2 regions of the Terrisporobacter glycolicus ATCC 14880 genome follow, and region 2 is predicted to be linked to the other one. Evidence: a T-box and tRNA genes for the amino acid it is inferred to sense, from the RefSeq annotation. Region 2 holds a T-box; the other holds one or more tRNA genes.
The links. The T-box of region 2 lies ahead of leuS (leucine--tRNA ligase). A T-box ahead of a tRNA ligase gene usually reads a tRNA of that ligase, here a tRNA-Leu.
Positions count from the first base shown of each region.

Region 1: it has a tRNA-Leu gene. The T-box ahead of leuS (leucine--tRNA ligase) is inferred to sense a tRNA for this amino acid. The anticodon was not compared.

Region 1 covers NZ_CP117523.1:38,647-46,615, forward strand. Annotated here, with positions in the region: rRNA gene TEGL_RS00190 (16S ribosomal RNA) at 1-889, shown strand, start outside; rRNA gene TEGL_RS00195 (23S ribosomal RNA) at 1,089-3,988, shown strand; rRNA gene rrf (5S ribosomal RNA) at 4,109-4,225, shown strand; tRNA gene TEGL_RS00205 (tRNA-Asn) at 4,231-4,305, shown strand; tRNA gene TEGL_RS00210 (tRNA-Leu) at 4,313-4,402, shown strand; tRNA gene TEGL_RS00215 (tRNA-Met) at 4,412-4,487, shown strand; tRNA gene TEGL_RS00220 (tRNA-Glu) at 4,501-4,575, shown strand; tRNA gene TEGL_RS00225 (tRNA-Gly) at 4,577-4,650, shown strand; tRNA gene TEGL_RS00230 (tRNA-Val) at 4,665-4,740, shown strand; tRNA gene TEGL_RS00235 (tRNA-Asp) at 4,756-4,832, shown strand; tRNA gene TEGL_RS00240 (tRNA-Thr) at 4,854-4,928, shown strand; tRNA gene TEGL_RS00245 (tRNA-Tyr) at 4,935-5,019, shown strand; tRNA gene TEGL_RS00250 (tRNA-Leu) at 5,030-5,113, shown strand; tRNA gene TEGL_RS00255 (tRNA-Gly) at 5,135-5,209, shown strand; tRNA gene TEGL_RS00260 (tRNA-Arg) at 5,230-5,306, shown strand; tRNA gene TEGL_RS00265 (tRNA-Gln) at 5,316-5,391, shown strand; tRNA gene TEGL_RS00270 (tRNA-Lys) at 5,401-5,476, shown strand; tRNA gene TEGL_RS00275 (tRNA-Ser) at 5,484-5,572, shown strand; tRNA gene TEGL_RS00280 (tRNA-Phe) at 5,576-5,651, shown strand; tRNA gene TEGL_RS00285 (tRNA-Met) at 5,666-5,742, shown strand; tRNA gene TEGL_RS00290 (tRNA-Ile) at 5,766-5,842, shown strand; tRNA gene TEGL_RS00295 (tRNA-Pro) at 5,854-5,930, shown strand; tRNA gene TEGL_RS00300 (tRNA-His) at 5,946-6,022, shown strand; tRNA gene TEGL_RS00305 (tRNA-Lys) at 6,032-6,107, shown strand; tRNA gene TEGL_RS00310 (tRNA-Cys) at 6,116-6,190, shown strand; tRNA gene TEGL_RS00315 (tRNA-Asn) at 6,194-6,268, shown strand; tRNA gene TEGL_RS00320 (tRNA-Leu) at 6,276-6,365, shown strand; tRNA gene TEGL_RS00325 (tRNA-Glu) at 6,415-6,489, shown strand; tRNA gene TEGL_RS00330 (tRNA-Gly) at 6,491-6,564, shown strand; tRNA gene TEGL_RS00335 (tRNA-Val) at 6,580-6,655, shown strand; tRNA gene TEGL_RS00340 (tRNA-Asp) at 6,671-6,747, shown strand; tRNA gene TEGL_RS00345 (tRNA-Thr) at 6,763-6,837, shown strand; tRNA gene TEGL_RS00350 (tRNA-Tyr) at 6,849-6,933, shown strand; tRNA gene TEGL_RS00355 (tRNA-Leu) at 6,945-7,028, shown strand; tRNA gene TEGL_RS00360 (tRNA-Arg) at 7,044-7,120, shown strand; tRNA gene TEGL_RS00365 (tRNA-Gln) at 7,130-7,205, shown strand; tRNA gene TEGL_RS00370 (tRNA-Ser) at 7,259-7,347, shown strand; tRNA gene TEGL_RS00375 (tRNA-Phe) at 7,351-7,426, shown strand; tRNA gene TEGL_RS00380 (tRNA-Met) at 7,441-7,517, shown strand; tRNA gene TEGL_RS00385 (tRNA-Ile) at 7,543-7,619, shown strand; tRNA gene TEGL_RS00390 (tRNA-Pro) at 7,631-7,707, shown strand; tRNA gene TEGL_RS00395 (tRNA-His) at 7,746-7,822, shown strand; tRNA gene TEGL_RS00400 (tRNA-Lys) at 7,833-7,908, shown strand; tRNA gene TEGL_RS00405 (tRNA-Cys) at 7,919-7,969, shown strand, end outside.
Region 2 covers NZ_CP117523.1:3,302,091-3,310,059, reverse strand. Annotated here, with positions in the region: gene TEGL_RS16240 (S41 family peptidase) at 1-579, shown strand, start outside; gene TEGL_RS16235 (ribonuclease Z) at 610-1,530, opposite strand; gene recX (recombination regulator RecX) at 1,767-2,408, opposite strand; gene nadD (nicotinate-nucleotide adenylyltransferase) at 2,645-3,334, shown strand; gene yqeK (bis(5'-nucleosyl)-tetraphosphatase (symmetrical) YqeK) at 3,335-3,919, shown strand; gene rsfS (ribosome silencing factor) at 4,070-4,420, shown strand; T-box leader at 4,457-4,646, shown strand; gene leuS (leucine--tRNA ligase) at 4,761-7,181, shown strand; gene TEGL_RS16205 (RidA family protein) at 7,361-7,744, shown strand; gene TEGL_RS16200 (cation:proton antiporter) at 7,853-7,969, shown strand, end outside.

The DNA of each region.
Region 1 (7,969 bases), 780 kb from region 2:
GTGCAGGAGAGGAAAGTGGAATTCCTAGTGTAGCGGTGAAATGCGTAGATATTAGGAGGAACACCAGTAGCGAAGGCGGCTTTCTGGACTGTAACTGACACTGAGGCACGAAAGCGTGGGGAGCGAACAGGATTAGATACCCTGGTAGTCCACGCCGTAAACGATGAGTACTAGGTGTCGGGGGTTACCCCCCTCGGTGCCGCAGCTAACGCATTAAGTACTCCGCCTGGGGAGTACGCTCGCAAGAGTGAAACTCAAAGGAATTGACGGGGACCCGCACAAGTAGCGGAGCATGTGGTTTAATTCGAAGCAACGCGAAGAACCTTACCTAAGCTTGACATCCTTTTGACCGATGCCTAATCGCATTTTTCCCTTCGGGGACAGAAGTGACAGGTGGTGCATGGTTGTCGTCAGCTCGTGTCGTGAGATGTTGGGTTAAGTCCCGCAACGAGCGCAACCCTTGCCTTTAGTTGCCAGCATTAAGTTGGGCACTCTAGAGGGACTGCCAGGGATAACCTGGAGGAAGGTGGGGATGACGTCAAATCATCATGCCCCTTATGCTTAGGGCTACACACGTGCTACAATGGGTGGTACAGAGGGCAGCCAAGTCGTGAGGCCGAGCTAATCCCTTAAAGCCATTCTCAGTTCGGATTGTAGGCTGAAACTCGCCTACATGAAGCTGGAGTTACTAGTAATCGCAGATCAGAATGCTGCGGTGAATGCGTTCCCGGGTCTTGTACACACCGCCCGTCACACCACGGAAGTTGGGGGCGCCCGAAGCCACTTAGCTAACCCTTTTGGGAAGCGAGTGTCGAAGGTGAAATCAATAACTGGGGTGAAGTCGTAACAAGGTAGCCGTATCGGAAGGTGCGGCTGGATCACCTCCTTTCTAGGGAGAATTAACCTACTGTTTAATTTTGAGGGTTCTTTATGAAAACTCAAAATTAGTGCTTATTAAGTAAGCATTTTAGTACTTTGAAAACTGCATAACATTTAGTGATATGACATTATATAAAGAAGAAGATAAACTTCTTAAAAAATATATCATATAAAGAAGATAACTTTTAAAAATATCAAATTTAATAACTGGTCAAGTTATTAAGGGTGTAGGGCGAATGCCTTGGCACTAGGAGCCGATGAAGGACGCGATAAGCTGCGATAAGCTTGGGGGAGTTGCACGTAAACTGTGATCCCAAGATTTCCGAATGAGGAAACTCACTTAGAGTAATGTCTAAGTATCGTATAGTGAATACATAGCTATGCGAGGGGAACCCGGGGAACTGAAACATCTAAGTACCCGGAGGAAGAGAAAGAAATTCGATTCCGTAAGTAGCGGCGAGCGAACGCGGAACAGGCCAAACCAGTGAAGTTTTCTTCACTGGGGTTGCGGACATATCATAACGAAGAGGCTATTGTAGACGAAGAGAGTTGGAAAGCTCCGCTATAAAGTGTAAAAGCCACGTAGTCAAAACAAGAAGACTTCAGATATGATCCAGAGTACCACGGGACACGTGAAACCCTGTGGGAAGCAGGAGGGACCATCCTCCAAGCCTAAATACTACCTAGTGACCGATAGCGTATAGTACCGTGAGGGAAAGGTGAAAAGAACCCCGGGAGGGGAGTGAAAGAGAACCTGAAACCCTACACTTACAAGCTGTAGGAGCACATTATTTGTGTGACTGCGTACTTTTTGTAGAACGGGCCAACGAGTTACGTTACCTAGCAAGGTTAAGCACTTAAGGTGTGGAGCCGCAGCGAAAGCGAGTCTTAACTGGGCGTATAGTTAGTTGACGTAGACCCGAAACCGGGCGACCTATCCATGGGCAGGTTGAAGCGAAAGTAAAATTTCGTGGAGGACCGAACCCACGAGCGTTGAAAAGCTCGGGGATGACCTGTGGATAGCGGTGAAATTCCAATCGAGCCCGGAGATAGCTGGTTCTCTCCGAAATAGCTTTAGGGCTAGCCTCAAGATTTAGAGAAACGGGGGTAGAGCACTGAATGTCCTAGGGGGTATTGCACTTACCGAAGACTATCAAACTCCGAATACCGTATTCTTATGCTTGGGAGTCAGACTGTGGGTGATAAGATTCATAGTCAAAAGGGCAACAGCCCAGATCGTCAGCTAAGGTCCCTAAATGTACGTTAAGTGGTAAAGGATGTGGGATTGCACAGACAACCAGGATGTTGGCTTAGAAGCAGCCACTCATTTAAAGAGTGCGTAATAGCTCACTGGTCGAGTGATCCTGCGCCGAAAATTTCCGGGGCTAAAACGTACTACCGAAGCTACGGCATCATTTATGATGGGTAGGAGAGCTTTCTATATGGATTGAAGCATTACCGTAAGGAGATGTGGACTGTATAGAAGTGAGAATGTTGGCATGAGTAGCGAGATGTGGGTGAGAATCCCACAGGCCGTAAACCCAAGGTTTCCAGGGGAAGGTTCGTCCGCCCTGGGTTAGTCAGGACCTAAGCCGAGGCCGAAAGGCGTAGGTGATGGACAACAGGTTGATATTCCTGTACCACCAATAACCGTTTGAGAAATGGGATGACACAGTAGGATAAGCTAACCGCACTGTTGGTTATGTGCGGGCAAGTATTGAGGCAGTTCAGGTAGGCAAATCCGCCTGAATAATGCTGGAGTACGATGCGGAGCGAAATTTAGTAGCGAAGTAGCTGATTTCACACTGTCGAGAAAAGTCTCTATCGAGGTTAAAGGTGCCTGTACCGCAAACCGACACAGGTGGGTGAGGAGAGTATCCTAAGGCCAGCCAGAGAACTGTTGTTAAGGAACTCGGCAAAATGACCCCGTAACTTAGGGAGAAGGGGTGCCATGGAAACATGGCCGCAGAGAATAGGCCCAAGCGACTGTTTACCAAAAACATAGGTTTCTGCTAAGTCGCAAGACGATGTATAGGAGCTGACGCCTGCCCGGTGCTGGAAGGTTAAGGGGATCTGTTAGGGTAACCGAAGCAGTGAACTTAAGCCCCAGTAAACGGCGGCCGTAACTATAACGGTCCTAAGGTAGCGAAATTCCTTGTCGGGTAAGTTCCGACCCGCACGAAAGGCGTAACGATTTGGGCACTGTCTCAACAACAGACTGGGTGAAATTGTAATACCGGTGAAGATGCCGGTTACCTGCGACAGGACGGAAAGACCCCATGGAGCTTTACTGTAGCTTGACATTGAGTCTCGGTGCTACATGTACAGGATAGGTGGGAGGCTATGAAGCATGGACGTCAGTCTGTGTGGAGCCATCCTTGGGATACCACCCTTGTAGTACTGGGATTCTAACCAGCTGCCTTGAATCAGGTAGTGGGACACTGTCAGGTGGACAGTTTGACTGGGGCGGTCGCCTCCTAAAGAGTAACGGAGGCGCTCAAAGGTTCTCTCAGTACGGTCGGAAATCGTACGTAGAGTGTAAAGGCAGAAGAGAGCTTGATTGCAAGACATACAGGTCGAGCAAGGACGAAAGTCGGACTTAGTGATCCGGTGGTACCGCATGGAAGGGCCATCGCTCAACGGATAAAAGCTACCCTGGGGATAACAGGCTGATCTCCCCCAAGAGTCCACATCGACGGGGAGGTTTGGCACCTCGATGTCGGCTCATCACATCCTGGGGCTGTAGTAGGTCCCAAGGGTTGGGCTGTTCGCCCATTAAAGTGGTACGCGAGCTGGGTTCAGAACGTCGTGAGACAGTTCGGTCCCTATCCGTCGCAGGCGTAGGAAATTTGAGGAGACCTGTCCTTAGTACGAGAGGACCGGGATGGACGTACCGCTGGTGTACCAGTTGTTCTGCCAAGGGCATAGCTGGGTAGCTAAGTACGGAAAGGATAAGCGCTGAAAGCATCTAAGCGCGAAGCCTACTTCAAGATAAGATTTCCCACCGTAAGGTTAAGACCCCATGAAGACTACATGGTTGATAGGTCAGAGGTGGAAGTGTGGTAACATATGTAGCTTACTGATACTAATAGGTCGAGGACTTGACCAATAAATATGATGTAAACATTAAATGTTAGCAGTTTTGAAAGCACTAAAACTTTCAAAAAATGAAAAAAAAGTTGACAAGATTTAAAAAAAATGTTATTATAATACTTGTTCAGCAAAAAAATGTGGTTATTATAGCAAAGAGGATACACCTGTTCCCATTCCGAACACAGAAGTTAAGCTCTTGAGCGGCGATGGTACTTGGAGGGCGACCTCCTGGGAGAGTAGCACGTAGCCACGTAATGTTCCAAGGTAGCTCAACGGTGGAGCACTCGGCTGTTAACCGATAGGCTGAGGGTTCGAGTCCCTCCCTTGGAGCCAAGAAAGTGCCGAAGTGGCGGAACTGGCAGACGCACAGGACTTAAAATCCTGCGAAACTTATACTTTCGTACCGGTTCGATTCCGGTCTTCGGCACCAAATTAATATCGCGGAGTGGAGCAGTTGGCAGCTCGTCGGGCTCATAACCCGAAGGTCACAGGTTCGAGTCCTGTCTCCGCAACCATTTTAATATATATGGCTCATTGGTCAAGCGGTCAAGACACCGCCCTTTCACGGCGGTAACAGGGGTTCGATTCCCCTATGAGTCACCATGCGGGTGTAGCTCAATGGTAGAGTTCCGGCCTTCCAAGCCGGCTGTGAGGGTTCGATCCCCTTCACCCGCTCCATTTTAATTTATCCCGGGATCATAGCTCAGCTGGGAGAGCACCTGCCTTACAAGCAGGGGGTCACAGGTTCGAGCCCTGTTGGTCCCACCAAAAAAATATAAATGCGGCCTGGTAGTTCAGTTGGTTAGAATGCCAGCCTGTCACGCTGGAGGTCGAGGGTTCGAACCCCTTCCAGGTCGCCATAATACTTCTAAGAATAATATGCTGGTGTGGCTCAACGGTAGAGCAGCTGACTTGTAATCAGCAGGTTGTAGGTTCGATTCCTATCACCAGCTCCATAATACGGAGGATTTCCCGAGTGGCCAAAGGGGGCAGACTGTAAATCTGTTAGCTGTGCTTTCGGTGGTTCGAATCCACCATCCTCCACCAAAAGAAGTATGCGGATGTGGCGGAATTGGCAGACGCACTAGACTTAGGATCTAGCGCCATTGGCGTGGGGGTTCGACTCCCTTCATCCGCACCACTTTTTAACTATACCTAAAATGCGGGAATAGTTCAGTGGTAGAGCGCAACCTTGCCAAGGTTGAAGTCGCGAGTTCGAATCTCGTTTCCCGCTCCAACAAAACAAACAATATATGTGGGTGCATAGCTCAGCTGGATAGAGCAACGCCCTTCTAAGGCGTGTGTCCGGGGTTCGAATCCCTGTGCGCTCACCACTTATATATTGGGGATTAGCCAAGTCGGTAAGGCACATGACTTTGACTCATGCATGCGTAGGTTCGAGTCCTGCATCCCCAGCCATATAAATATGACTCATTAGCTCAGTCGGTAGAGCACTTGACTTTTAATCAAGGTGTCCGGAGTTCGAATCTCCGATGGGTCACCATTAACCTGGAGAGGTGTCCGAGTGGTTTAAGGAGCTGGTCTTGAAAACCAGTGATGCTTAACGGCACCGTGGGTTCGAATCCCACCCTCTCCGCCAGATGCCCAGATAGCTCAGTCGGTAGAGCAGGGGACTGAAAATCCCCGTGTCGGTGGTTCGATTCCGCCTCTGGGCACCATATTTAAATATTGTGGCGGTATAGCTTAGTTGGCTAGAGCGTTCGGTTCATACCCGAAAGGTCACAGGTTCGACTCCTGTTACCGCTACCATTTTAATTTTAATAATATAACGTGGACCATTAGCTCAGTTGGTTAGAGCGCCCGGCTCATAACCGGTAGGTCTGGGGTTCGAGTCCCTGATGGTCCACCACTTTTTTAGTTCGAGGTGTAGCGCAGTTTGGTAGCGCACTTGGTTTGGGACCATGGGGCCGGGGGTTCGAGTCCCTTCACCTCGACCACTTTTATCAATTATGGTGGGTATAGCTCAGTTGGTTAGAGCGCCAGATTGTGGCTCTGGAGGCCGTGAGTTCGAATCTCATTATCCACCCCATAAACATATGACTCATTAGCTCAGTCGGTAGAGCACTTGACTTTTAATCAAGGTGTCCGGAGTTCGAATCTCCGATGGGTCACCACTAAATATGGCGACATGACCAAGTGGCTAAGGTAGAGGACTGCAACTCCTTCATCCCCAGTTCGAATCTGGGTGTCGCCTCCATATTCCAAGGTAGCTCAACGGTGGAGCACTCGGCTGTTAACCGATAGGCTGAGGGTTCGAGTCCCTCCCTTGGAGCCAAGAAAGTGCCGAAGTGGCGGAACTGGCAGACGCACAGGACTTAAAATCCTGCGAAACTTATACTTTCGTACCGGTTCGATTCCGGTCTTCGGCACCAATTTTGCGAGACGAATGGGTAGACGCAAAAAAGTAAATGACATATGAATGGCTCATTGGTCAAGCGGTCAAGACACCGCCCTTTCACGGCGGTAACAGGGGTTCGATTCCCCTATGAGTCACCATGCGGGTGTAGCTCAATGGTAGAGTTCCGGCCTTCCAAGCCGGCTGTGAGGGTTCGATCCCCTTCACCCGCTCCAATTTTAATTTATCCCGGGACCATAGCTCAGCTGGGAGAGCACCTGCCTTACAAGCAGGGGGTCACAGGTTCGAGCCCTGTTGGTCCCACCATAAAAACACAAACGCGGCCTGGTAGTTCAGTTGGTTAGAATGCCAGCCTGTCACGCTGGAGGTCGAGGGTTCGAACCCCTTCCAGGTCGCCATTTAATTTTATCTAAGCTGGTGTGGCTCAACGGTAGAGCAGCTGACTTGTAATCAGCAGGTTGTAGGTTCGATTCCTATCACCAGCTCCATTTATATATGCGGAGGATTTCCCGAGTGGCCAAAGGGGGCAGACTGTAAATCTGTTAGCTGTGCTTTCGGTGGTTCGAATCCACCATCCTCCACCAACTTAAAGTACGCGGATGTGGCGGAATTGGCAGACGCACTAGACTTAGGATCTAGCGCCATTGGCGTGGGGGTTCGACTCCCTTCATCCGCACCACTTTTTTTATAATGTGGGTGCATAGCTCAGCTGGATAGAGCAACGCCCTTCTAAGGCGTGTGTCCGGGGTTCGAATCCCTGTGCGCTCACCACTTATATATTGGGGATTAGCCAAGTCGGTAAGGCACATGACTTTGACTCATGCATGCGTAGGTTCGAGTCCTGCATCCCCAGCCATATTAAATTAGCAACTTAGTGCTCGCTTGATAGAGCATATAGGGAAACTATAAGGAGAGGTGTCCGAGTGGTTTAAGGAGCTGGTCTTGAAAACCAGTGATGCTTAACGGCACCGTGGGTTCGAATCCCACCCTCTCCGCCAGATGCCCAGATAGCTCAGTCGGTAGAGCAGGGGACTGAAAATCCCCGTGTCGGTGGTTCGATTCCGCCTCTGGGCACCATATTCAAATAACGTGGCGGTATAGCTTAGTTGGCTAGAGCGTTCGGTTCATACCCGAAAGGTCACAGGTTCGACTCCTGTTACCGCTACCATTTAAACTTTAATAACACATAACGTGGACCATTAGCTCAGTTGGTTAGAGCGCCCGGCTCATAACCGGTAGGTCCGGGGTTCGAGTCCCTGATGGTCCACCACTTTTTTAGTTCGAGGTGTAGCGCAGTTTGGTAGCGCACTTGGTTTGGGACCATGGGGCCGGGGGTTCGAGTCCCTTCACCTCGACCATCAACTAAAAAAACAAAAAACTAGTGCATTAGATTATGGTGGGTATAGCTCAGTTGGTTAGAGCGCCAGATTGTGGCTCTGGAGGCCGTGAGTTCGAATCTCATTATCCACCCCATAAAACATATGACTCATTAGCTCAGTCGGTAGAGCACTTGACTTTTAATCAAGGTGTCCGGAGTTCGAATCTCCGATGGGTCACCAATATAAAAAGGGCGACATGACCAAGTGGCTAAGGTAGAGGACTGCAACTCCTTCATCCCCA
Region 2 (7,969 bases):
ATGGGAGGTAATGATCAATATTGGATAGACTTAGTATCTAATATTTCTGATAAGAATTATAAATGTAGGGGATATCGCTTGGTTAGAAATTCTTCAAAGGTTATAAAAAACTATACAAAAGCGAGGAATGCAAAGCTTAATGATATTGATGAATTACCTCTGCTAAGTAATGCACCAAAAGAAGCTACTAGTATGTTTACACATTTTGAATATAATGAAGAGGTTGTGGAAGGAAAATCAAAAGCACCTTTTAAAGGGAGAATATATTTACTAGTAGATGATGATGTATTTTCTGGAGCAGAATCATTTGCTATATTTTGTAAAGAACAGAAATTTGCTACTATAATAGGATCCCAAACAGGTGGAGATGGATATGTATATGATCCTGTACTTTTTAAGCTAAATAATAGTGGTCTTATTGTTAGAATGTCATCCACAATGTATTTAACAGAAAGTGGTATATGTGATGAAGAAAAAAAAGTTACACCAGATGTAGTGGTGAATAATACTATAAGGTATGGTATACGTAAAATAGATCCTTGTATAAACAAGGTATTAGAATTAGAAAATATTCAATAAAAATAGTGCTCATTATATTGAGCACTATTTTTAATCTTCGTAATTTAAAGATAAGGACAATCTATCTTCTCCAACTATAGTATTTGGGAAAATCCTTGTGGCATTTTCTAAGTACTCATTGGGATTTTCTAAAGATGGACTAAAATGTGTTAAAAGTAGTTGTTTAACTTTGCCTAATGCTGCTAGGTTAGCAGCTTCTGTAAAAGTCATGTGTTTGTTTTTTACAGCTTTAGAAATATCCATATCATCTCCATACATGGCTTCGCAAACAAATAAATCACTATTTTTAATGAAGTCAGGGATAGTAAGTAAGAATCTCGTATCAGTAATAAAACTAATTTTAATACCTTTTCTATCATCTCCCAAAACCATATCAGAAGTATACATTTTTCTATCATAAAAAACAGAATCAGATTTTTGTAGCCTGTTCCACAGATGTTGGGGAACATTATTTAATTTTGCCTTTTTTGCATTAAACTTAGGAGCTCTTTTAAAATATAAGCTATAACCCAAACATTCAGTGGAGTGATCTAGCTCTAGTGTAGAAATTTCTAAATCTTTAAAAGTAGGATGATCTTCTAAAGTGAAGCTTTTATCTGGATTTTCTATTATTATCAATTTATAAGGCAAATATTCCACAAGTACTTTTATAGCTTTCATAGTTTCTATAATTCCTTTAGGTCCAACAATAGTTAAGTCTTCTGTTTTACCGCTATTGCCCATAGTAGACAAAAGACCAATAAGACCTATTATATGGTCACCATGGAGATGAGTTATTAAAATCAAATCTACATCTTTAAAACCACAATTTTTCATTCTCATAGATACTTGAGTACCTTCGCCGCAGTCTATTAAAATTTTTTTCCCTTTATAATTAATAAATAAAGAGGAAAGATTTCTATTAGGCATAGGTACATTACCACCACATCCTAGCAAAACTAAATCTATCATATGAACTCTCCTTATGTATAATTTATTTTAAAATAATAATCACTAATTATAATTATAGTCTTAACAAAATATCTTATAAAATATATTTTATTTAAAAAAGAGATTATTAAAATAATCTCTTTTTTATCTATCTTCCTTGTATAATTGTTTAATATTGTAAATTGATAATAGTACACAAAGTATGGCTATAACAGTTTTCATATTACCTCCTAAAGTATAATGTATATACTTATATCTTAATAATCGTCATTGTAATCATTTTTAAAAATCTTATTTAATACGCTTTTAATTATATCATAATTAAAGCCTTTATAAGCAAGGTGATTTGCAACTTTAGCATAAGCTTTTTTAGGGTCTTCATTTTTCACTCGTGTATATCTTTTTTCAGCTAAATAAAGAGCATTTTTAAACTCTGCATCTATATCAATTTCAGAAATAGCTTCATCAATGGCTGATTTTTCAATTCCTTTATTATAAAGATTTTGTTTTATTTTATTTTTACCATATTTATTTAGATTAACATTTGTAGTTACAATTTTAGAAGCTAATTCGTTATCGTTGATAAAATTGTATTTTTTTAAAAAATCAAGAACTTCATCTATAACGTCTTCTTCAAAATCATTTTCCAATTTTTCTCTAATTTTTTTCTCAGACTGACTAGCCTTTGATAGAATATTTAAAGCTTTATTTTTGCCTTTTAAAAACATTTCATCTTTTAAAATTTGTCTAAGATGATCTTCTTCTATGTTGTCACCTTTTTTTAAATTGAAAGTAAATACTAGCTCTTTATAAATAGCCATGAAAAATTTTTCATCAACATAAATATTTACTCTGTCTTGGTTTTTCTTTTGAACCTCAATTTTTGTTATTACAGACATATTTTGTCTCCTTTGAATTAAATTTATTGCTTAAAGTTAAATAAATGTTAAAAATCACTTGTTATATAATTGAAATTATTATATATATTAATAGTGAACAAATTTTTGCAATTAAAGTATAAATATAGATAATTTAGTTAATAAAAATATATATTTATGATTATATACTAAAAAAAGGGTTTTTATATAATAAACTTAATTGTTATAGAAAAAAGGGAGTAAAAAGGAGAATAATAATGAGGATTGAAGATATAGTTATTGAATCTATATTGAAAAATAATGAGAAGATGGCAAAATTTAGGGACAGTGCTCATAATTTAAGAATAGGAATATTAGGAGGAACATTTGACCCTATACATTATGCTCATCTAGCAACGGTGGAGTTTATAAGAGGCAAATATAATTTAGATAAAGTTATTTTCATACCTTCTGGTAATCCTCCTCATAAATTTTGGAATATAACTGATAAAAAAGATCGTTATGAAATGGTAGTACTTGCTACTGTAAAAAATGAAAATTTTGTAGTTTCTGATATGGAAATTAATAAAGTTGGAAAGACTTATACTATAGATACTTTGAGGGAGTTAAAAAAGACTTATCCAACTTGTGAATTATTTTTTATTACAGGAGCAGATGCCATATGTGATATAGAAGCATGGAAAGATGTTGCTGAAAATTTCAAATTAGCCACATTTGTAGCAGCAACAAGGCCGGGTATAAGTCTGCTTAGGGCTCAAGACTATATAGAAAAATTAGAAAATAAATATAATGCAAAAATTATAAATGTATATGTACCTTCCTTAGATATATCATCCACATATATTAGAGACCAACTGAATTTAGGGAAGTCAGTTAGGTACTTAATACCTGAAAATGTGGAATCATATATAAAGGAAAAGGGTTTATACAATTTTGGAGTTGAGTAAATGGATATAAAACAAATAGAAAAAACACTAAAAGAGATGTTACCTGAGAGAAGATTAAAACATTCTTTAAATGTATCAAAATGTGCATTAAAGCTAAGTGAAATATATAAGTGTGACAAAGAAAAAGCCGAAATTGCTGGACTTGTTCATGATTGTGCTAAATATTTTACAGATGAACAAATTGAAGATTGTATAGAAAGGTTTAATATAGAACTAGATCCTTTGGAAGTAAACAATATAGCCCTATCTCATAGTGTTATAGGTTCTTATGTAGCAGTAGATATATTTAATATTAAGGATGAAGAAATTATAAATGCAATAAAATATCATACTACAGGAAAGGAAAACATGTCTCTTTTAGAAAAAATAATATATATGGCTGACTTAATAGAAGAGGGAAGGAACTTTCCAAGAGTAGAAGAATTAAGAGAACTAACTTATAGTGGGAGATTAGAAGAAGCATTAATTTTATCTTTCAATAATACTATAAAATTTGTGATAGATAATAATCAGTTAATACACCCAAGAACTGTAAAAGCTAGAAATTATATATTAGAAGAATTGATTATAGGTACTTTTAACTAGAATGATTATTTTTCAAGCAAATAGTATTGTAAGATTGTATAATAATAGGCGCAAATTTTTAAATTTGTATATATAATAGTAATAATACAAATATTTATGATATAATAACTAGGTAGCTTTAAAATTGAAAGGAGACGGAATATGACTAACATGACTGTTGAACAAATGACAAAGATTGTTTACGATGCAATTGATGATAAATTAGGTCAAGATATATCAATAATAAATATAGGGAAAGTATCTTCTCTATGTGATTATTTTGTTATAGCAACTGCTGGTTCTACAAGACAAGTTAAAGCAATAGCAGATAATGTACAAGATGCTTTAACAGAGCACGGAATAGAACCAAGATCAAAAGAAGGATATGAAACTCAAAATTGGATATTACTTGATTATGGTGATGTAATGGTTCACGTATTTGATGAAGAAAATAGAGGATTCTATAACTTAGAAAAACTATGGAAAGATGCTCCATACGTGGATGTTGACACTTTAGCATAAAGATGTTAATATTATAGAAAAATAAAGATTGAAATCAAATAAGTTAGAGTAGTAGGAAAGTTTGTTTATTTCAGAGAGTTGATATTTGGTGTGAATCAGCATAAACTATTTTTGAACTTGCTAACATAAAATTATTTGGCCGTAGTTGGCATAAAGACTATCTAAGAGAGTTTACTTTTGTAAACTAATTAGGGTGGTACCGCGAAAATATATCCTCGTCCCTAAACGTAAAGTTTAGGACGGGGATTTTTTTAATATTATTAAGAAATTTTAGAATTTCTTAACTTGGATAAAATAATACTTATGGAAATTATTACAGAAAATACTTAGGAGGTAAATCATGAGCGTTTACAATTTTAAAAAGATTGAAGACAAATGGCAAAAAACATGGACAGAAAATAATCAATATAAAACTGACACAACGGATTCTTCAAAGCCAAGTTATTATGCTTTAGAGATGTTCCCTTATCCATCAGGAAACATACATATGGGACATGTTAGAAACTACTCTATAGGTGACGTAGTTGCTAGATTTAAGAAAATGGAAGGGTACAATGTACTTCATCCAATGGGATGGGATTCATTTGGTTTACCAGCTGAAAATGCGGCTATAAAACATGGAATACATCCACATAAATGGACTATGGAAAACATAGAGGACATGAAAGGTCAATTAAAATTATTAGGATTAAGTTATGATTGGGAAAGAGAAGTAGCCACTTCTACTCCAGAATATTATAGATTTACACAAGAAATATTCTTAAAATTCTTAGAAGCAGGTCTTGCTTATAAGAAAAAATCTTTCGTTAACTGGTGTCCATCTTGTGAGACGGTTCTTGCTAACGAACAAGTTGTTGGAGGGCTTTGCGACAGATGTGATAGCGTAGTTGTTAAAAAAGACTTAGAACAATGGTATTTTAAAACTACTGCATTTGCTGAGGAATTATTAAATGACTTAGATACTTTAGATGGATGGCCAGAAAAAGTTAAAACAATGCAAAGAAACTGGATTGGAAAATCTAATGGTGCTGAATTGGTATTTGATATAGACGGAACTGACAAATCTATGACAGTTTACACTACTAGACCAGATACAACATATGGTGTTACTTTTATGGTTTTAGCTCCAGAGAGTGAATTAGTTAAGGAATTAGTTGAAGGTACAGAGTATGAATCTGACGTTAATTCTTTCATAGCAAAAATGCATACTAAAACAGAAATAGAAAGAACTGCTTCTGATGTAGAAAAAGAAGGTATGTTTATCGGTAAATATGTTATAAATCCAGTAAACAACAAGAAAATACCAGTTTGGATAGCAAACTATGTATTAGCTGACTATGGTACTGGAGCTATAATGGCAGTTCCGGCTCATGATGATAGAGATAGAGATTTCGCTGAGAAATTTAATTTAGATATAATACCTGTTATAGATGAAGACAATAAAATGATAAACTCAGAAGAGTTCAATGGAATGGACGCTTCAGATGCATTTGAAGGTATAGTTGAAAAACTTGCTAAAGATAATAGAGGAGAGAAAACTACTAACTACAGACTTAGAGACTGGTTATTATCTAGACAAAGATACTGGGGATGCCCAATACCTGTTGTTTACTGTGATGACTGTGGAATAGTACCAGTAGACAAAAAAGATTTACCAGTATTACTTCCTACAGATGTTGAATTCACAGGAAAAGGAGAATCTCCGCTTACTACTTCTCAAGCATTCAAAACAACTCCTTGTCCACACTGTGGAAAAGAAGCGAGAAGAGAAGTTGATACTATGGATACATTTGTTGATTCATCTTGGTACTTCTTAAGATATATAGATCCTAAAAACACTGAAGAACCATTCAGTAAAGAATTAGCAAATAAATGGATGCCAGTAGATCAATATATAGGTGGAGTAGAGCATGCTATAATGCACTTGCTTTACGCTAGATTCTTCGTTAAGGCATTCAAATCAATGGGAATGTTAGATTTCGATGAACCATTCAAAAACTTATTAACTCAAGGTATGGTTTTAATGGATGGAAGTAAAATGAGTAAGTCGAAAGGTAATACTGTATCACCTATAGAAATAATAAACAAATACGGTGCAGATACTGCTAGATTATTCGTATTATTCGCAGCTCCACCAGAAAGAGACTTAGACTGGTCAGAACAAGGTGTTGAAGGATGTTTTAGATTCTTAAACAGAGTTTACAGATTAGTTGATGAATTAGCTGAAGTAGCTAAATCAAATGCTGAAGTAAAAGCTTTAACTAAAGAAGATAAAGCAATGAGGCTTGTAATACACTCAACACTTAAGAAAGTTACTGCTGATTTAAGTGAAAAATTCGGATTTAATACAGCTATAGCAGCATTAATGGAATTAATAAACGAAATGTATAAATATAAAGAATTAGATACTAGAAATGATGGAATAATAAGAGAAGGTATCGAAACAATAGTAAATATACTTGCACCGTTTACTCCTCACTTAGGTGAAGAATTATGGACTATGATAGGTAAAGAAGGTAGCGTATTTGATATAAGTTGGCCTAAATTCGATGAAAAAGCTTTAGTTCAAGATGAAGTAGAAGTAATAGTTCAAGTTAATGGTAAATTAAGAGATAAAATATCTATGGATGCTAATATAGCTAGAGAAGACATGGAAAAAGTAGCTTTAGAAAGTGAAAAGGTTAAAGCTGCAATAGAAGGAAAAAATGTGGTAAAAGTTATTGCTGTTCCTAAAAAATTAGTAAATATAGTTGTTAAATAGAATCTGCTTTAAATATATAAAGTGAAAATAAAAAAAGGGTCTAAAAATAAATATTTGGACCTTTTTTTGTTTATTAAATAAAAAGAATTATAAAAACCATATGTACAATTCTTTTTATGAGTAGTATAATAGAGAGGAAAATGTTTTTAATCAATATATTTTTTTAGGAGGTAAAAAACATGAAACATCAAGTTATACATACTAATAATGCACCAGCTGCAATAGGACCATATTCTCAAGCTGTTAAAGCTGGAAACTTATTATTCATATCAGGACAAGTTCCTTTTGTTCCAGAAACAATGGAAATAGTTGAAGGAGATGTAAAAGCACAAACTGCTCAATCATTAAAAAATCTTCAAGCTATATTAAAAGAAGCAGGAGCTGATTTCTCACATGTAGTTAAAACTACAGTATTCATAAAAGATATGAATGAGTTCGCTCAAATAAACGAAGTTTATGCTGAATATTTCGGAGAAAATAAACCAGCTAGAGCTTGTGTTGAAGTTGCTAGATTACCAAAAGACGTTAAAGTTGAAATAGAAATAATAGCAGTAGTTGAATAGTAAAATTTATAACATAAATTTAACACAAATGACCATCACAGATGGTCATTTTTTATTTATAATTAATATTATGGTATAAAATAACACTTATGAAAAGGAGATGGGGACATGGAAACATCCATTCATGCAATAGCATGTAACAAGTTATTAATTCTATTTGCAACTATAGCTATTACAGGAATAATATGCAGCAAAGGAAGTGAATTAATAAATATACCGGATGTA